DNA from 3 places in the Thiomonas sp. X19 genome. Region 3 is predicted to be linked to each of the others. Evidence: predicted binding sites of a transcription regulator. Region 3 holds the regulator's gene; each other region holds the start of a gene.
The links. Region 3 encodes NrdR, which represses ribonucleotide reductase genes. Its sites were predicted from a motif close to CACNANATNTNGTG; they were not measured.

Region 1 (6,685 bases), 580 kb from region 3:
GTCCAGAGATGGGGATTCTCGAGCTTGATCTGATTGACCACATCGATGCCAAAATTGCAATGCATCGACTCATCCCGCAAGATGTACTGATACTGCTCAGCAGCACCCGTCATTTTGTTCTGACGGCCCATGGACAGAATCTGGGCAAATCCGACATAGAAAAACAGCCCTTCCATCAGACAGGCAAAAACGATGATGGAGCGCAGCAGCTCCTGGTCGTTGCGCTCGGAGCCGCCGAAAGCCGAGGTACGGAACTCGGGATTGGTGAGGGTGTCGATGAAAGGAATGAGAAATTCATCCTTGTTGCGAATGGACGCAATTTCATGATAGGCATTGAAAATTTCGCCTTCCTCAAGCCCCAGGGATTCAACGATGTACTGATAGGCGTGGGTGTGGATGGCCTCTTCGAAGCCTTGGCGCAGCAGGAATTGCCGGCATTCCGGGTTGGTGATGTGCCGGTAAGTGCCAAGCACGATATTGTTGGCTGCCAGGGAATCCGCCGTGACGAAAAAACCGAGATTGCGCTTGACGATGCGGCGCTCATCTTCGGTCAGGCCATTCGGGTCTTTCCAGAGGGCGATGTCGCGGGACATATTGATCTCTTGCGGCATCCAGTGGTTGGCGCAAGAAGCCAGGTATTTGTCCCATGCCCATTTGTATTTGAAAGGGACGAGTTGATTGACGTCGGCTCGGCAATTGATGATGCTTTTGTCTTCGGCCTGAACGCGACCCGTGGATGCCGCGCGCTGGGTATAGACAACCGGAGCAGCAGGAATAGCGCCTTGGCTGCGGCTTGACGCGACTGCTGGGATGGAAATTGGACCCGAAACTGAACCGCCCTCGGAACGACTAATGGAGCCCAAAACCCCATGCATGGGTGCGGCTTGCGGCTCAGATGAAAAGGAGAGGGGCCCGTGCAATGACGGGGCGCTGGGGTTCGCAGTATTTTCTTCCCAACTCAGCATGGCTTTTCCTTCGTGTAATTATCGTGTGTTTATGGAGCACATTCAATATGGTGTGCCCCATTCTTTTGCAGATAAAGCGTTTGTTACGGCATTCCTGATGCGCAAAACCAACGGCCGGCAACATGAGTTGCGAGGTGGCGTCGACCCGTGAGCTTCGTTCATGCTCGCCGACTGGTCGCGGCTGCGCCGATCGGTGGGATTATTGGCAGGCCTCGCAAGCTGGATCGTCAATGGCGCAGAACTTGATGTCGCTGCCAGCAGTCGGCGGTACCGGCACTTGTGCAGCGGCCGGCGCATGGCTTTGCGTCGTTGTTGCCGCTTGGGGCACGGCGTTGAGTTTGCTGGATTTGACGGTGGATTTTTCTGCGTGGGTGGCGCTCATGGTGCGCAGGTAATACGTGGTTTTCAGCCCACGCAGCCAGGCGAGTTTGTAGGTATCGTCGAGCTTCTTACCCGAGGCGCCAGCCATATAGATATTGAGCGATTGCGCCTGGTCGATCCACTTGCTGCGCCGGGCAGCGGCCTCGATGACCCATTGGGTATCGATCTCGAAGGCGGTGGCGTAGAGTGCCTTGAGATCGGCCGGAATGCGGTCGATGGGTTGCACGCTGCCGTCGAAATACTTGAGGTCGGCCACCATCACCTGGTCCCACAGGCCACGCGCCTTGAGGTCGCGCACCAGATATTGGTTGACCACGGTGAACTCGCCCGACAGATTGGATTTGACGTAGAGATTCTGGAAGGTGGGTTCGATGCAGGCGTCCACGCCGATGATGTTGGAGATGGTGGCAGTGGGCGCGATGGCGACACAGTTGGAATTGCGCATGCCGTGGGTGCGAACGCGCTCACGCAGCGCGTCCCAGTCGAGACTGGTGGACGCGTCGATCTCGACATAGCCGCCGCGCTGCCCGGCCAGCAGTTTGAGCGTGTCGTGCGGCAGGATGCCCCGATCCCAGAGCGATCCGGGGTAGCTGCTGTAGCGCCCGCGTTCCTGCGCCAGTTCGGTGGACGCCCAGTAAGCCTGGTAGCACACGGCTTCCATCGAGCGGTCGGCAAACTCCACGGCCTCTTGCGAACCGTAGGGAATGCGCGCCTGATGCAGGCAGTCCTGAAAACCCATGATGCCCAAGCCCACGGGCCGGTGCTTGAGGTTGGAGTTGCGCGCCTTGGCCACGGCGTAGTAGTTGATGTCGATGACGTTGTCGAGCATGCGCATGGCCACCGACACGGTGCGCTTGAGCTTGTCGTGATCGAGCGCGTAGCTGCCATCGGCCTGCTGCTTCAAATGGGCAACGAGGTTGACGGAGCCCAGATTGCACACGGCGATTTCGCTGGGGCCGGTATTGAGGGTGATTTCGGTGCAGAGATTGCTCGAATGCACCACGCCGACATGCTGCTGCGGGCTGCGCACATTGCAGGCGTCCTTGAACGTGATCCAGGGATGGCCGGTTTCGAACAGCATGGTCAGCATCTTGCGCCACAGCTGCGCCGCGGGGATGGTGCGGTACAGCTTGAGCTCGCCATGGGCGGCCTTCTCTTCATAATGCACATAAGCCTGTTCGAACGCGAGGCCGAACTTGTCGTGCAAATCGGGCACATCGGCGGGGGAGAACAGCGTCCAGTTGCCGCCTTCCATCACGCGCTTCATGAACAGGTCGGGCACCCAGTTGGCGGTGTTCATGTCGTGGGTGCGGCGGCGGTCGTCGCCGGTGTTCTTGCGCAACTCCAGGAACTCTTCGATGTCGAGGTGCCAGGTTTCCAGGTAAGCGCAGACCGCGCCCTTGCGCTTGCCGCCCTGGTTCACGGCCACCGCGGTGTCGTTCACCACCTTGAGAAAGGGCACGACGCCCTGGCTCTTGCCGTTGGTCCCCTTGATATGGCTGCCCAGGGCGCGCACCTGGGTCCAGTCGTTGCCCAGGCCGCCGGCAAACTTGCTCAGCAGCGCGTTTTCCTTGATGGCTTCGTAGATGCCGTCGAGATCGTCGGCCACGGTGGTGAGGTAGCAACTGGAGAGCTGCGAGCGCCGCGTGCCCGCATTGAACAGCGTGGGCGTACTGGACATGAAGTCGAAGCTGGACAGCACTTCGTAGAACTGGATGGCACGGGCTTCGCGCTCGACTTCATTGAGCGCCAGGCCCATGGCCACGCGCATGAAGAAGGCTTGCGGCAGTTCGATGCGGCGGCCGTCCTTGTTGTGGCGGGTGTCGGCACGGTTGGCCAGGAAGTAGCGGTCATACAGCGTCTGCAGACCAAGGTAATCGAACTGCAGATCGCGCTCAGGCTTGAGCGCCGCACCCAGGCGGGCGAGGTCATATTGACCCAGCCGCTCGTCGAGCAACTCCAGGGAGATGCCTTCCTTGATGAATTGCGGGAAATATTCGGGATAGCGTGCCGTCATCTGCTCATGCACCACTTCTTCGCCGAGCACGTCTCTGCGGATGGTGTGCAGCAGCAGGCGCGCGGTGGCCTTGGCATAGCCGGGATCGCTCTCGATCAGGGTGCGCGCGGCGAGGATGGCGGCCTTGTAGACCTCGATCAGCGGTACGCCGTCATACAGGTTGCGCTCGGTCTCGCTCAGAATGGGCTCGGCTTTGACGTCGGCGCCGAGATTGGCACAGGCCGAGCGCACCAGCGCGCCCAGCGCGGCTTGGTCGAGCGGGCGGCGCACGCCGTCGTCGGTGACATGCAGGACCTGCGCCGCCGGTGCGGCGGCTTCCAGCTTCTGCTTGGCCCGCTCCTGGGCACGGCGCTCACGGTAGAGCACATAGGCACGCGCGACCTCGTGATGACCCGCGCGCATCAGCGCGAGTTCGGCGTGGTCCTGAATGTCTTCGATGTGGAAGGTGCCGCCGCTTGGCCTGCTGCGCAGCAGGCCGCGCACCACCGCCTGGGTCAGTTCCTCGACCTGCTGGCGCATGCTCGCCGACACGGCGCTCTGCCCACCTTGCACGGCCAGAAAAGCCTTGGTCATGGCGACGTGAATCTTGGCCGGCTCGAACGCAACCACTGCGCCATTGCGGCGGATGATCTTGTAGTCGGCATAGGCTTGCTGCTCGGGAGCTTCGGTGCCGCCCGTCTGCCGAAGCATGGTGGCAAGTGAGTCGGCGGCAATGGGGTTGGATGTCAAATTCACGCGGGTTCTCCTGGGCAGTGTTCGGACGCTCGCCCTTGCAGTCGTGGTCGCGGATGGTGCCGCGGCAGCAATGCAGCAAGGTTGAAGCGATGTGCGGTGGCGGTGTGCTGATGGGTCGTGGTTGGTTGGCAAGCGAGTGCTATCTGGAACCGTCCAAGCTGCACATCTGACTGGCTCGCCTGGCGCAAAATCAACTCTGCCGATCAGCACACGCCATCCTTGATGGCACTATATCTAGCGTTGAGGTGGATAGCAAGACCCCACAGCTAGTGTCATACGAGTGCACAGCCAGGCCACAGGCAAAACACAGGGTTTACACAGTTTGTCCACAAGCCGAGGCCAGGTCTCGGGGCGGCCCGAGAGCCTCGTCAGGCTTCGAGCGCCGGGAAACTCGACGCTGCCAATGCGCTGGCGCGGCGCAGGGCCGACCAGTCGAAGCAAGGTCCAGGGTCGGTCTTGCGGCCGGGCGCGATGTCGCTGTGTCCGGCAAGCGCCCGGATCGGATAGGCCTGCAGCAATGCCCCGGCCAGGGCGGCGAGGCTGTCGTATTGAGCAAGCTCGAAAGGCAGGGTGTCGGTGCCCTCGAGTTCGATGCCGATGCTGAAATCGTTGCAGCGGCTGCGCCCCTGAAAACTGGATGCTCCCGCATGCCAGGCACGCTGATCGCACGAGACGTATTGCAGCAAGCTGCCATCGCGTCGGATGAAAAAGTGGGATGACACGCGCAGGCCTTGCAACATGGCAAATTCTGGCTGGGCCTGGGTGTCCAGGATGCCGAGAAACAGGGCATCGACGCAGGCGGTGCCAAACTGCCCGGCTGGCAGGGAGATGTTGTGCAGGACCAGCAGGTCGACACGCATGCCCTCGGGCCTTGCGTCGTAATGGGGCGATGGCCGGCGCCCGGCGTAGCGGTACCAGCCCTGCTGGAACAGGGGATCAGCGCACGCCATCGTAGGGATCAGGGTCGGCGTGATCGTCGCGAACCTGCAGGCGCTCCATGCGGTAGCGAATTTGCCGCAGATTCAGGCCCAGCAGTTGTGCCGCCGCGGTGCGATTGAAGCGCGTGCGGCGCAAGGCTTCGAGCAACAGGTTGCGCTCAATCTGGTCGAGATAGGCCGACAGGTCCAGTGGCCATGCGGGTGCTTGCCAGGCTGCCTGTCCCATCTGGGGAGAGGCAGCATCCAGGCGCGCCGTCGACGGCGGTACGCGCCCTAAGCCGGACTCGCCGGGACGCAGCGCGTTCATGCCCGACAGCGTCGACACGGGTGCGGCCGTCAAGTGCGCGCCATCGGCCGGGGCGTCCAGATCTTCCGCGCCGATGAGGTCGGTGGCGGCCAGCGCCGTGGCGCGATGCAGCAGGTTTTCCAACTCACGCACGTTGCCGGCAAAGACATACAGGCGCAATTGCTGCAGTGCCTGTGGGCTTAAACGCAGGCCGGGACGTTCGTGCTCCCGGCGAATGCGCGCCAGCAGGGCTTCCGCCAGCAGCGGCAGGTCGTCCAGCCGTGCGCGCAAGGGCGGCAGCGTGACGCCGATGACATTGAGCCGGTAGTACAAGTCCTGCCGAAACGTGCCTTCGGCGACGCAGCGCTGCAGGTCGCGGTGGGTCGCGCTGACCAGGCGCACGTCCACCGGCGTTTCCGCGGTTTCGCCCAGGGCGCGAATCTTGCGCTCTTGCACCGCGCGCAGCAGCTTGGCCTGCATCGACAGCGGCAACTCGCCGATCTCGTCCAGGAACAGCGTACCGCCGGCGGCGGCTGAGAAAAAACCATCGTGCGACGCCATCGCCCCCGTGAAAGCGCCCTTGCGGTAGCCGAAGAATTCCGCTTCGAGCATGTGCTCGGGGATGGCGCTGCAATTCACCGGCACGAAGGGGCCGGCAGCGCGATTGCTGAGTTCGTGCACGGCGCGCGCGGCCAGCTCCTTGCCGGTGCCGGACTCGCCGTGGATCAGCACCGGCGCCATGCCGCGCGCACTGCGCCGCAAGGTGTCCTTCACCGCCAGCATCGGTGCCGACTCGCCCACCATGGCTTGCAACGCGGTGCGCTGCGGGTCTTGGCCTTGTGCGCCGGCCGACTGGCCCTGAGCCAGGGCGGAGCGCACCACCTGGCGCAATTGCCGCAAGTCCACGGGTTTGGTGAGGTAGTCGAACGCGCCCATCTTGAGCGCCTGCACCGCGACGGCGGCATTGCCGTAAGCCGTGGCCATGATGATGCGTTCACCGCGCCGCTGCGCCGTCGACCATGCCAGGATGTCGAGTCCCTCGCCATCGGGCAGGCGCATGTCGACGATCGCCACGTCGAAGCGCTGCTGCTCCATGCGGCTGCGCGCCTCCTCGACGCTGGCGACCTCGTCCACCTGCCAGCCCTCGCGCACCAGCGTCAGGGTGTAGAGCTCGCGCAGATCGGGTTCGTCGTCGACCACCAGGATGCGGATGGGTGCTGCGGGTTCAGGCATGGTGCATGGCACTCGTGGTCAGGATATCGCTTCGTTCGGCGCCGGGCGCGCGGTCGAAGGCCATGCCGCTGGGGCTGGGCGCATCAGACTTGTATCACCCCGAGCGGCTGGCCCGGGGTCGTTGCCGCGC
Region 2 (6,685 bases), 1.7 Mb from region 3:
CTCCAGGGTACGTTCGCTGCAGCAGAGCAGCTGCGCCACGGTGGCTTTGGTCAGAAGAGGGTCGGCGTTCGTCATGATGCTGCTCACAGCAGAGTGGTTGGAGCAGCGTGTAGCGCGTGGGTTTATGCCCATGCCACGCACGGCCACGGGAGCGTGAACCATGGACGCTTTTGCGCAATATGTTGGCTCCGACCCGGAGCGCCCTTCGATTTGAGGGCCGGCCGGTCAGCTGCAAGGCCGGGTTTCCTTCCCCCAAACTTGAGGCGCCCCTGATGGGCCGTGCCGGGGCAGCCATGCGCGAGCACGGCCTTGATGCAAAATCACTAGCGGTACGGACCGTACTGGCGCCGTTGACGGAGGATATGACATGCTCACCAAGTCCGACCTGATGGCCTGGCGCCAATGTCCACGGATGCTGTGGCTGCATCACCATCCTCCGGAGCCGCAAACTTCTGCGTCTGTCCCCGTCGACCGCCGCACCCTCGACGGCCATCTCGTGGGCGAGTATGCGCGTCGGGATATCGGGGAGTACATCTGGCCGAACACCTCCGGGGACCCGGTGCGCGATGCCGCAGCAGCCTTGGCCGAACTGGTCGCCACCGTCGTGCTGCCGGCCGTGGAAATGCCCATGGTGCGCGACACCCTATATGCCCGTGCCGACGTCTTGCTGCCCGAGGGACCGGGTTATGTCCTGCGCGAGACCAAGGCCTCGACCTTTCCCCTGAAAGCGGACAAGGTCACGCCCGCCGCACCCGAGGCGCACCACCTCGACGACGTCGCCACACAGGCCTGGGTGCTGGAAGGTGCCGGCCTTGCGCTGGCGCGTGCTGAACTCAATCTGCTGGACAACCACTGGCAGTACCCAGGCGCTGGCGACTACCGGGGCTTGTTTCGCCAACTGGATGTGACCGACGAAGTCCGCCCGCGCATGAACGACGTGCCTCGATGGCTGCAGGCGGCACAGAACGTGCTCGATGGCGCGATGCCCGAGGTCCGCACGGGCAAGCAATGCCACATCCCCTACCCCTGCCCCTATCAAGCGCTGTGCCAAACCCTGGAGCCGCCCGGCCCCGAACATCCGCTGAGTTTGCTCCCCGATACGGCAGGAAAGTCCTTGGCGCGCAAACTCGCCGAACAAGGCTATACGTCGCTTGGTCCCAATTCAGGCTCGCAGGCACCACCGCATGCACAGGAAGAACCCGAGCATTCGCCCACAGACGGCGTCCGAAGCCCATGACCAGCGCGCCTGACGGCGACATCCATCGCACGCTGGAGTAGCCCTGCTCCAACCACGCGTGCGCACCATAGGCAAAACTATCACGGAGATTGGCAACCACGGCCTCGGAGGGTGATTCGGGGTCTCCAGCATCCGCGCCCAGCACGGACCGGGTTGCCTTTTGTGCTTGCGTGATAGCACCCGTCATCGCCGCATCCATGGCCTGCCTTTGCGCCTGAACCAGATTCAGCATGAAGCTTTGCTCACGTGACACCATCTGCCGCTGCATGATGGCCAGCGCGCCAATTCCAATGACCAGCGCCACGAGAGTCAGTGCGGCAAGGGCCAGGAGATTGATTTTTTGGAAGTCGGACAAGGCGAACGTAGCGGGCCGGTCCGCTTGCGTCCACGCCACGAGGAGCGCGATTCCGAGCAGCACAAACACCAGGGCCGTCGTGGCGGCAAGTCCCGTTTGATGGGGCAGGACGTTCAGGAACTCAATGTGCAAAACATAGACCACGAGCCCGCCAAGGCCGACCCCACCGAGCGCGACAATGGCCACGAGCGCCACCAGCCGTGCGTACACCCGCTTTGGCACGCCCAGGCTCAACATGGCGACACCGAGCATCAGCATGGCCGCGCTCGCATAAGGGGACGCGCGGCCCGGGTGTTCGTTGGCCCACTCCACAGCGGCATGCAAGGAGACGAAATCGAGGCCAACATCCCAACCCGTGAGGAGCTCAACCAGGGAAAGCAAGCTGAGCATGACAATCGCGGCCCCAGCTGCGGCCACAACCTTGGTGCGTAACGGCTTTGGCAAACGCCCATGCGTCAACACCACAGCAGCGGCCAGGAGGTTGGTCGCGGCAACCCACAGCACGGTCGGAGGACCGGAGGTGACGTGCAACAGCAGAAACGTCATCGGCGTCAGCCACCCCAGCACGACGCTCGCGGCAATGACCATGGCCCCCCCGGCTGCGAGCAGCCCGACCCTATCAAGCACACGTGGGGAAGGGGTCAAGTGCCTCATTGCTGTGTCAAGCCGCCTCTACACGTTAACAATCGGATACTTCTCAGGGTGTCCATCCTAGGCGAGCCCGACCCTTTTGCCACGAGGCCTCAACGCAGAAAAACCGCGGAATGCCTACTTCGTCACGGGGATGCAGCTTTTATTCGCCCGCCCTTGGCCCCACCCAGCACATCTCGTGGGCTGACCAGCCGCGCGAGCGCTCGGACAATCCGTCTTCGCCGCGATTGCCGACAATGGCCATCCACACCCCAACCCGTGAGCCAGGGTCCGTTTCGAACATCGGCACCGCGACCCGGTCCCGTGTGGATAGGCCTGATGGCCATGCGACCAACACGCATGGTCGGGTCGACGCGTCCTGTCTTCGCCCTTGCGCCCGACATCCGCCTCGACCATGCCGTGCGCGGCCCCCTTGTCACGCCTGGGACCTTGCCACACGACGCCTGCTGGGCCGCCCCGCACGCACCAACGGCGGCGCACTTGTCGGCCCGTCCGGACCCTGGGCGTGCGCGTCGCCAGTGACGACGTCGGCACAGGCGATTCCAACCTGACGTACCTGAAGCACTTTCGGGCCACGCAGGTGAAAATCGACCGTTCATTCGTGCCGCATGGAGACACCGCCCGTGCCATCATGCATCGCATCCTCGGATGGCCCTTGGCCTGGACTTGCGGGTCCTCGCCGAGGACCTTGCGCTCCCGCCGTTCTGGCCATGCTCGGGGAACGCGGATGCGGTAAAGCCGAGGGCTTTCGGTTCCGGAACCTTTGGACGCCCGATGCAATCGCGGCGCTCTTTGGCGCGCTCCTGGGCCGAGGTTGTCTGCCGCGCCGACGCATTCCGCAGGGGCCCGCTAAACCGGTCAGACCGCGTCGTGCCGACGACGCCAGACGTGGCCCCGATGCGTCAGTCTTGCTGGACGGCGCAACCGCATCTAGCATGGAGTCCGCAAGACAGGCTTGTCAGTGATTTTGTCAGTGAAAAGCTTGTCGGAGGTGGTCGCTCCGTGACGTTCTGTAACGTTTAGGGTCGGCCAAGTGATTGATTTTGTTGGGGACTGTCGGTGCGCGACACCCCGGGTTAGGCCTGATACGTCCTCTGTTAATCCGCAGGTCCCTGGTTCGAGCCCAGGTCGGGGAGCCACCAAACACAGAGGAAAATCAAGGCCTTACAGCGCTAGCTGTCGGGCCTTGATGCTTTTTCGGGTCCGATTTCGGGCGGTGTCAGTGACGTCCAGCGCCGAGCGTCGCGTGATGTCGCACAATCAAACCAATTGGAAGCTGCCCATTGGGCGTCTTGGTCCGCTCCGTACGTGACCACGTGAGGGAGCAGGCGGCGTAAAGGTTGCACACTGCGGGTTGCACACTGCGGGTTGCACACTGCGGGTTGCACACTGCGGGTTGCACACTGCGGGTTGCACACTGCGGGTTGCACACTGCGGGTTGCACACTGCGCCTCAACCGCGCCCATGACAAGCGGAAAGCATTTCCAGGGGCACCTCGAAGCCGGCGACAGAGGCCGAGCCCGCAAGATGATCGAGCTGCATGATGGAGTCTCGTCTTTGAAAAATTCAGGCAGGTCGATGCGATGACCATGAACCATTGCGCGCGGAGCGAAACGGTACCGAGCCAGGGCTTCAGGCGTTGGAAGGGCACGATGCTCGTGATCACCTCGAACCATGCGGTGAAAGCGCAGATCACAAAACATTCGAGATCAATGCATATTTGAACGGTCGGCGTGACGTCGTCATCAAATATTGAGCAGCGTCATGTCGCCAAATACCATGTTGCGCTGCCATCGATTGGAGAGCGAGATGTCGACGACCCTGCATGATGATCTGGTTGCGGAGCATGAGCAGATGCTCGGCGTCCTGCAGCGGGCGCGATTGGCACTGCTGGGCGGCGACATTGCCCAAGCGCGCGAAGCGCTCGCGGCTTTGCACGAACAGCAGCAAACCCATATCGCACATGAGGAGCGCGCTTTGATTCCGAGACTTCCGACCTCCGCGCGATGGGCGGCGAAGGTCTACCTGGCCGAGCACGGCAAGCTTTCAACGATGCTCGCCGAATGGCGCAATGCACTCTCTACCTTGCCTGCCCAGGTCAGCGACGGCAAGGAACGCTTGGCCCTGCTCGACGCCACCCTGCCGTTCCAGCATCTGCTTGAACATCATTTTGAACGCGAAGAAAAAGGGCTTTTCGTCGAAACACAGGCTTGAGTCGAACGCGCCGACGCAACGGCCGGTCAAGCCACGGGGGCGGCGCGCTATCCACGAATCTACGCAGCGCTGGATTGATGCATTCGGCAACCCGGTGAAACCATGGAGTTCTTCAACGACCATGACCCGCTTCCGCTGCTTGCACAAATCCAGCAGCGCCATGGCGAACGGCTGCACATTGCGTATCAGTCGCGGTCACCGGACGGGGTGTTGATCAACTTCTCGATCGTGAAGTCCTGAATCTCCGGACGAACTGTTATGGTCGAATAGAAATCCCGAGCACCATCGATGGCTTCATTCGCTTTTGGGAAGGGGATCTGACATGGCCAAAAAATTTCCGATCCATCCGATTCACCCCGAGCGGATCTGCTGGGGATGCGACAGGTACTGTGCTGCGGACTCCATGAGGTGCGGGAACGGTTCGGAACGTACGCAACATCCCGTCGAGCTTTTGGGGGAAGACTGGCTCGATTTTGGCCTCGACGCCGCGACAGCCTGTGATGCTGGATCACCAGAACAACCTGCTGTTCGGGATGCATCAGCAGCTCGTTCTGGCGGCATTGTTTGAGGCTGCCCAACCAGGACGGCATCAAGCTGTGCCGTTGTATCGCCCAGCCGTGCTGTGTGCCTGGCACGTGGGCTGATGGCCCAATCCTTGGGTCGAAGCGGCAAAAACGGTTGCCATCTGCCTGTCGTCGATGCCGGTGTTTTCTGGCAGCCGGTGGTCTTGCCGTCCAACCCCAGGCGTTTGCCCTCGTGCGCACAGCTGCCTCCGCGCATGTTGTCGCCGCCCGTGCCCATCGCGTCATCCCAATGCATCTCGACTCCCGACAAGTGTTGGAAGGGCGAATGGCTGCGCCGCGCTCCAGCACCCGCCATCGAAATCTTGATCTTCCTTGACCTAGGTCATGACTACATCTAGTAGTTAACAAGACCATAAAACGCTAGATATAGTGTTTGCGTCGCCAGGAGAAAGAGATGAACCACCGAGCAGCAGAGCACCACCTGAGCCTTCCCCGCGAGGTCATCAAGCGCAATGGCGTTCGCGTGAGCTTCAACGCACAGAAGATTTTTTCGGCCTTACGCCGGGCCGGAGAAGCCACTGGCGAGTTCGGATCCGATGAAGCCCAGGCACTTGGCGACGATGCCGTCAAAGTCCTCATCCATCGCTTTGGCAATCAGGCGCCAGCCGTCGAGCAGATCCAGGATGTCGTTGAGCACGCGCTCATCGCAGCCAATTACTTCAAGAGTGCTCGCGCCTACATCGTTTATCGCGAGCAGCATGCCAAGCTGCGGCAAGACTACAAAGCTCTGGTCGATGTGGAAAGCTCGGTGAATGAATACCTCAGTCGAGCCGACTGGCGCGTCAATGCGAACGCCAACCAGGGATATTCTTTGGGGGGGCTCATCCTGAACGTGGCGGGCAAGGTGACTGCCAACTATTGGCTTTCGCACGTCTATCCCGCCGAGATCGGCGAGGCGCACCGCAACGCCGATCTCCACATCCACGACCTCGACATGTTGTCCGGTTATTGCGCCGGATGGTCACTGCGCACGTTGCTGAACGAGGGACTCAATGGTGTCCCCGGCAAGGTCGAGGCGGGACCCCCACGACACATGACGTCTGCCGTTGGGCAAATCGTCAATTTTCTGGGAACCCTGCAGAACGAATGGGCTGGCGCTCAGGCCTTCTCATCTTTCGATACCTATATGGCGCCCTTTGTGCGCCGGGATCGGATGTCTTATCCCGCCGTGCGGCAGTGCATACAGGAGCTGATCTACAACCTCAACGTTCCCTCCCGTTGGGGAACGCAGACTCCATTCACGAATCTCACTTTCGATTGGACTTGCCCCGAGGATTTGCGCGGCCAAACTCCGCTGATCGGAGGCGAGGAGATGCCCTTCACCTACGGCGAGTTGCAGGTCGAGATGGATCTGATCAACCGCGCCTATATCGATGTCATGACGGCCGGTGACGCCAAAGGGCGCGTGTTCACCTTTCCGATCCCGACCTACAACATCACGGCAGATTTTCCGTGGGAATCCGAGAATGCCCAGCGGCTGTTCGAAATGACTGCCAAGTACGGGCTGCCCTACTTCCAGAACTTCATCAACTCCGACCTCACTCCCAACATGGTGCGGTCCATGTGTTGCCGCTTGCAACTCGATCTCCGCGAACTCCTCAAGCGCGGCAATGGCCTCTTTGGCTCGGCGGAGCAGACCGGTTC
Region 3 (6,685 bases):
TGGAAACTGGCCGATGTGGCGGGCTTTTCTTCGTCAGCTTGCGAGGCGCAGGCGAACAAGACCGAGCTCGCCGCAAACAGCACCCGGTACACAGTGCTGCGGTAACGAATTGGATTGAATCGAGCCATGGTGCTTGCCCCTGGGAATGGTGTTTGATGTGCCGGGTCGATGCGTTGTCCGCCTCAAGGTCCGGTGAGGTCTTTGATCGACGTGAAGGCGTACGTGCTCTGCACCACGGCAACGGCATTGGCGTTGCCGCCATACCCCAGCGCCGTGATGAGATAGACGGTGGCGTTCTTGGTGGCGTCGGGCCCGAGGTACTGGATGTGGAACTTGGGGCTGGCGTAGTAGGTGCCAGCGCCTCCCGAGGTGGACACCGTGGCTGATGGCAAGGCGTAGGTGGTGGCCTTCGTCCAGTTGGATAAGACTGCTGGGCTGCTGAGCTGGTTGGTGCACACGCGCGCCGTATCGACGGGCGAAGGCGCGCCGGAGCATGCGGCCCCGGTGCCGGCGTTGTTCTGGTTCAGCCACCACTCGGCATAGCTCAAGGCACTGTTGGCGGCTTCGAGGGCACGTGTTTTTTCGCGCAAGTTGCCGGCCATGCGCTCTTGCATGCCGAAGCTGCGAAACATGGCCACCGCAATCACGGTGAGCACCACCAGAATGAGCAGACTGGCGATGAGCACGAAGCCCGAATGCCGTGGACGATGGGACTTGCAGGCCAGTGCCTGCATGGCGATTGGCGACGGCCTTGTCATAGTTGCCCCAGGATGTCGATGACCCGCGTGAAGTTCACGGTTGCCGGCTGCCCCGGCTGTCCGGCGAGCGGGTTGCTGAAGGTCAAGGCGACCTTGACGCTCTTGACGCTCGACCAGTTGCTCACGCTGGCCGCCGAGAGGTATTGATTGACCGAACCGCCGCCATTGGTGTCCACCCCGTACTGCAAGGTCATGGCGGTCACGCCGTCCGAGTGCAGCGTGCCGGCCAGATTGCTGCCGACGAGAGCCTGGGTCTGGCCGCCAGTCCCGCTGGTTGCGGTGCTGACGGTGCAACGCAACGTGCCCCCGCTGAAGGAGTACGTGTTCAGGTAGGTGACGTTGGCCGTGGCCGTGGACGGATTCGTGTCGCCCAGACAGCTCATGGTGCCGTCGCCAGGGGCTGCCACCATACGCACGACGATGGCGTCCTGGCCATTGAGGGTGCCGCCGAAAACCGACTGGCCAGCCGCAAAAATTGCCGGCAAGGGGGCGGAAGCCGCGTTCTGCACCGGCAGCGCCGTCCCCGTGTTGGGGATCGGCGTTGGCGGCTGGGGGGTCGGGTAATAGCCCGCGCCATGGATGACCTCGCTCATCAGGGTCATGGCCAGACGCTCGTTGTCCTGCAAACCGGCAATGCCCTGCTGCGCGCTGAAGGTCTGGCGGGTGGTGTAGAAAATGGTGAACAAACCGCCGAGCAGAAACAGGGCAATCGCCATGGCGACGAGGACCTCGACCAGCCCCAAGCCGCGCTGCCTGAAATGCCCCGCCGGCTTCAGCGTGCGCTGAGGAATGCAACGGCGTGTTGTCATGGCTGCACCAGCAGGGTGTAGGTTTGTGTGGCCGAGGAACTCGGCGCCCCATTCAGCGCCACCGTCTTTTCGGACCAGGACACGCTCACCTGGCAGCTCACCGGATTGCCGGCTGCGCATTGCACCCGCCCGGTGCCGTTGGGCAATTGCTGCGCGATGGACAGGCCCCAGCTCTGCAAGTCGTAGGCGGCCATTTGCAGCGGTGCCGAGCACACGCTCGTTTCGCAGTCCGTCCCCTGGCTGCTCACGGAACCGCTCAATGTGGTTGACGACCACGAGGTTCCGGACAGCGAGCCCGTGACCGTGACGTCCACCGAAGACGCCGACTCCCAATAGCCCCGGTTGGCGCGCATCATCGAACCCATGCTGGCGGCCTGGATGGCGGCAAGACTGCGCTGGCGCGCCGTGCTGGTGTTGCTGAGGGCAAGAGCCTGCATGCCGGCGATGCCGAGCAGCCCGATGGCGATCACGAGCAGCGCGATCAGAACCTCGATCAAGCTGAACCCCGACTGGAACTTGTGAGTGCTCCAGGGGTGGCCCTGCGTTTTCTTGCGTGGCTTCATGGGCAGCCCGATCCTGAAAGTAATTGCACATAGCCAACCGTCGAAATCCTGACGCACTGGAGGCGATCGGCAGACCCTGCCGCGTCGTCAAGCTTGATGCTGCCGGCATTGCTGCTGAAACCGTTGCGATTGAAGGTCACGGCCAGAAGACTTGACGATGCCAGGGTGTCGGCGGAGCCGAGAGCGGGCTGAACCCGCAAAATCGGCTCTCCCGTATCGACTGTCCTATTGCCGTTGGCATCCGAAAAAATCAGCCACCCATTCGCCCAGTTCGTGGAGTTGCTGCATGCCGTGCCATTGATCGAAGCGCAAACCGTGACCGGCTGCCCCTGTTTCACCGCCTCGCCGCGGGCGTATTGCAGGTCGCCGATCAAGGCGTTCATTTCCGACGCCATGCGGTTGGTGGTGGTGATGCCCTGGTAGGACGGCAGGCCCACGATCAGCAGGATGGCCACCAGGGTCACCGTCACCAGAAGCTCGACCAGGGTCATGCCGGATGCAGTTTTCATGGGGGCAAGCCTAGCCAGTCTTCGTTTCCTTCAGTAACTTTTCGGGACGAACGGTATCAATTGGCCGATGAACGGTCAGTTGCGGCGAGGGTTTGCGACACTGGGTGCGTGGCTGCGCCGGTGCCTGCCTGGCGTTTGGCGCTTGACCCGGCGGCGGGGAATAATGCCGGTTGCGCCTCTTTGCGAACCCGCCATGAAATGTCCTTTCTGCCAGCATCCCGACACCCAGGTGGTGGAGACCCGTGAGGTGGAAGACGGCACGGCGCTGCGGCGCCGGCGGCGCTGCGCGGGTTGCGACAAGCGCTTCACCACCTATGAGCGCGCCGAGGTGAGTTTTCCCGCGGTGGTGAAAAAAGACGGCCGGCGGGTGGACTATTCGCGCGACAAGCTCCTCGCCTCGCTGACCCTGGCGCTGCGCAAGCGCCCGGTGGGGGCGGACGCGGTGGACGCCGCCATCGGCCGCATCGAGGAAAGCCTGCTGCAGACCGGCGCTCGCGAGCTGGATTCGGCCCAGATCGGCGAGTGGGTGATGGACGAGCTCAAGCGCCTGGACGACGTGGCGTATGTGCGCTTCGCCTCGGTCTACCGCAGCTTCAAGGATCCGGCGCAGTTCGTGCAGATCCTGGAAGAAATGGCGCGCAGCGGCAAGCCGATCCGCGCACCCCGCGCCAGGAAAACCTGACCCTCCCCAACCTGTCAGGCGCTGCCTGATCGACCAAGCACCGCGCATGACGATCCCCTCCACCCCCACCCATGCGGACTCCGCCGATGCAGCCTTCATGCGCCGCGCGCTGGAGCTGGCCGAAGGCGCGCTCTACCGCACCAGCCCCAATCCGCGCGTGGGCTGCGTCATCGTGCAGGGAGGGCGCGTCGTGGCCGAAGGCGCCACCGAGCCGGCCGGGCAGCGGCATGCGGAAATCGTCGCGCTCGACGCCGCAAGGGCGCAGGGCGTGGACGTGCGCGGCGCCAGCGTCTACGTCACGCTTGAGCCCTGCGCCCACTTCGGCCGCACCCCGCCCTGCGCCAACGCGCTGGTGGCGGCCGGCGTGGCCCGGGTGGTGGCCGCCGCGCGCGACCCCAACCCGCGGGTGGACGGCGGCGGCCTGGCGCGCCTGGCGGCCGCCGGCATCCGCACCGAGTGTGGCCTGCTGGAAAACGCGGCGCGTGAACTCAACCTCGGTTTTTTCTCGCGCTTCGAGCGCGGCCGGCCCTGGGTGCGGCTGAAAGCGGCGGCCTCGCTGGATGGCATCACCGCCCTGCCCAACGGCCAAAGCCAGTGGATCACCGGGCCCGCGGCGCGTGCCGACGGCCACCACTGGCGCGCACGCGCCTGCGCCGTGCTCACCGGCATGGGCACCGTGCGCGACGACGACCCGCAACTCACGGTGCGCCATGTGGCCACACAGCGCCAGCCGGTGCGCGTGGTGGTGGACAGCCGCCTGGAGTTGCCACCCACGGCCCGCCTGCTGCGGACCGAGCCGCACAAGGTTTGGGTGGCGCACGCGCTGCCGCCGGAGCAGGCCGAGCCGCGTGCACGCGTGCTGCGCGAGCTGGGCGTGCAACTCATCGCCCTGCCGGTGGACGCCGCCAAACCGGGCAAGACCGACCTGGACGCACTGCTGCGCGAACTGGCGGTGCGCGAAATTGGCGAACTGCATGTGGAAGCCGGCGCGCGGCTCAACGCCTCGCTGCTGAACGCCGGGCTGGTGGACGAGTTGCTGCTCTACCTCGCACCCAGGCTGCTGGGCCAGGGCGCGGGCATCGCGCCCTTCGGGCCGCTGCAGGCGGTGGCCGATGGCATCAAGCTGCAGCGCCTGCAGATCGAGCCGGTTGGCGAGGACTGGCGGGTGCGTGCGCGCTTGGGGTGAACGAGAACCGGCTCAGCCTGTGGCGCTGCGCCTGTTGCCACGGGCCAGGTAAGCGCCCAGCCGACCGGCTGCTTCGCGCAAGTTCTCCACGCTGTTGGCGTAGCTCAGGCGGAACCAGCGTTCGGGCTGCACGGTGGCGAAGTCCTTGCCCGGCACCAGCACCACGCCGGTCTCGCGCATCACGTCGAAGCAGAAGTCCCAGCTGTCGGCAGCGTGGCGCGAGCAATCGGCCCAGACATAGAAGGCGCCGTCGGGCAGCACCGGCACGTCCAGGCCGATGGCTTGCAGCGCAGGGACGATGACGTCGCGCCGGCGCTGGAATTCGGCGCGGCGGCGCTCGGCCTCGGCCAGGGTGGCTGGCGCGAAGCAGGCCAGCGCGGCATGTTGTGCCGGGGTGCTGGGGCAGATGTAGAGGTTGCCGGCCAGGCGGGTCAGCGGTTCCACGAGTTCCTGCGGCACCACCATCCAGCCGAGGCGCCAGCCGGTCATCTGGAAATACTTCGAGAAGCTGTTGATGCTGATGATCGATGCATCCAGCGCCAGCGCGGTGCGGCCGTAGGCGGGGTCGAAACCGAGTTCGAGATAGATCTCGTCCACCAGCAAAAAGCCGCCATGCTTGCGCACCACGGCGGCGATGCGCGCCAACTCATCCGGTGCAATCGACGTGCCGGTGGGGTTGGACGGCGAGGCCAGCAGCACGCCGCGCGTCGCCGGGCCCCAGGCGGCGTCGATCTGCGCGGCGGTGGGCTGGAAGCGCGTGGCCGCCGTGGTGGGCAGCAGGCGTGCGCTGCCGCCGGCCGCCGCCACGAAGTTCTTGTTGCACGGGTAGGTGGGGTCGGGCATCAGCACTTCGCTGCCCGGCTCGACCAGCAGCAGGCAGGCCAGGGTGAGCGCGCCGGAGGCGCCAGCGGTGATGAAGATGCGCTCGGGCGACACCGCCACGCCATGCTTGCCGGCGTAATGCTGGGCGATGGCTTCGCGCAGCGCCGGCAGGCCCGGGGCCAGGGTGTAGCCGCTGCGGCCCTCGCGCAACGCGACGATGCCGGCGTCCACCACCGGTTGCGGCGCGGTGAAGTCGGGTTCGCCGACGCTGAGGTGAATCATGCTGCGGCCCTGGTGCCTCCATTGCGCCTGCTGCTCCCAGGCGGCGCGCACCACATCCATCACATAAAACGGCTCGACCTGTTGAAGGCGGCTGGCGAGTTGCATGGCTTCAGGACTCCTCGGGTTTGCGCCTCGCGGCCGGTTTGCGCTGGGCCCAGACGTCGTCGGGTTTGGAAGCGGGCCGGGTTGCGGCTGCGGCGTCCTGCCCGGCGACAGCGCTGCGCGATGCCGCAGGACGACGCGGTGCACGCTCCGGCTCGCGGCGAGCGGACTCTCTGGGCTTGAAGCTCACCGGCACCTTGGCCGCAGGGTTGGCCGGCATGCCGCCCTCGTGCTCCTGGTAGGGCTGCGGCGTCAGCCGGTCGCCGGTTTCATCCGGGCGCAGGATGATGGCCAGACGGTCGAGCACGCCGTTGACGTACTTGAAGCCGTCGGTGCCGCCATAGACCTTGGCCAGATCCACCGCCTCGTTGATGATGACCTTGTACGGCACCTCCAGCATGAAGCGGAGTTCGTACGTGCCCAGCAGCAGCAGCGCATGCTCCACCGGCGACAGCTCGCGCGTGGGGCGGTCCAGATAGGGCTGGATGACGGCGTCGAGGCTGCCGGCCTCGCGCATGCAGCCATGCAGCACGGCCTGGAAATGCTCGGTGTCAAGCTTGATGGTGGGGTAGCGCTCGCGCAGAAAAGCCTCGATGGCGCCAGCCTCGCTGCCCGACACCAGCCACTCGAACACGCCCTGCAGGGCCAGTTCGCGCGACTTGCGCCGCGCACTCTTGGGATTGGCTGAATTCATGGTGTGGCTGGGCCTCAGGCGCCGACCTGCACCAGCAGATTGGCCATTTCCACCGCCACGCGAGCGCATTCGCCGCCCTTGTCGATGCGCACGATGGCCTGCGCTTCGGTGTCGACCGTGATGATGCCGTTGGCCACCGGCAGGCCGAAGTCCAGCGCCACCTGCTGCACGCCCACGGCGCTGGTGTTGCACACCAGCTCGAAGTGGTAGGTGTCGCCGCGAATGACGCAACCCAGGGCGATGAGCGCATCGAAACTGCCGCCCGCGGCCATGGCGGC

Region 1: THIX_RS05070 (ribonucleoside-diphosphate reductase subunit alpha) is a predicted target of NrdR. The motif match lies at 4,325-4,338, and genes of this name have one in related genera.
Region 2: THIX_RS16220 (ribonucleoside triphosphate reductase) is a predicted target of NrdR. The motif match lies at 5,400-5,413, and genes of this name have one in related genera.

What each region holds. Positions count from the first base shown of each region.
Region 1 is NZ_LT605203.1:1,082,078-1,088,762, reverse strand. It holds gene THIX_RS05075 (ribonucleotide-diphosphate reductase subunit beta) at 1-965, opposite strand, end outside; gene THIX_RS05070 (ribonucleoside-diphosphate reductase subunit alpha) at 1,165-4,053, opposite strand; gene ampD (1,6-anhydro-N-acetylmuramyl-L-alanine amidase AmpD) at 4,467-5,057, opposite strand; gene THIX_RS05060 (sigma-54 dependent transcriptional regulator) at 5,035-6,555, opposite strand; gene THIX_RS05055 (PAS domain-containing sensor histidine kinase) at 6,639-6,685, opposite strand, start outside.
Region 2 is NZ_LT605203.1:3,360,062-3,366,746, forward strand. It holds gene THIX_RS16175 (AlpA family transcriptional regulator) at 1-75, opposite strand, end outside; gene THIX_RS16180 (hypothetical protein) at 368-1,237, shown strand; gene THIX_RS16185 (hypothetical protein) at 1,578-2,024, shown strand; gene THIX_RS24960 (EAL domain-containing protein) at 2,638-2,979, shown strand; gene THIX_RS16200 (hemerythrin domain-containing protein) at 4,053-4,457, shown strand; gene THIX_RS16205 (DUF2249 domain-containing protein) at 4,539-4,697, shown strand; gene THIX_RS16210 (DUF3079 domain-containing protein) at 4,780-5,025, shown strand; gene THIX_RS16220 (ribonucleoside triphosphate reductase) at 5,436-6,685, shown strand, end outside.
Region 3 is NZ_LT605203.1:1,657,307-1,663,991, reverse strand. It holds gene THIX_RS07780 (PilC/PilY family type IV pilus protein) at 1-128, opposite strand, end outside; gene THIX_RS07775 (PilX N-terminal domain-containing pilus assembly protein) at 183-734, opposite strand; gene THIX_RS07770 (PilW family protein) at 755-1,567, opposite strand; gene pilV (type IV pilus modification protein PilV) at 1,564-2,130, opposite strand; gene THIX_RS07760 (GspH/FimT family pseudopilin) at 2,127-2,639, opposite strand; gene nrdR (transcriptional regulator NrdR) at 2,833-3,321, shown strand; gene ribD (bifunctional diaminohydroxyphosphoribosylaminopyrimidine deaminase/5-amino-6-(5-phosphoribosylamino)uracil reductase RibD) at 3,368-4,507, shown strand; gene THIX_RS07745 (pyridoxal phosphate-dependent aminotransferase) at 4,520-5,716, opposite strand; partial or broken gene nusB (transcription antitermination factor NusB) at 5,970-6,476, opposite strand; gene ribH (6,7-dimethyl-8-ribityllumazine synthase) at 6,422-6,685, opposite strand, start outside.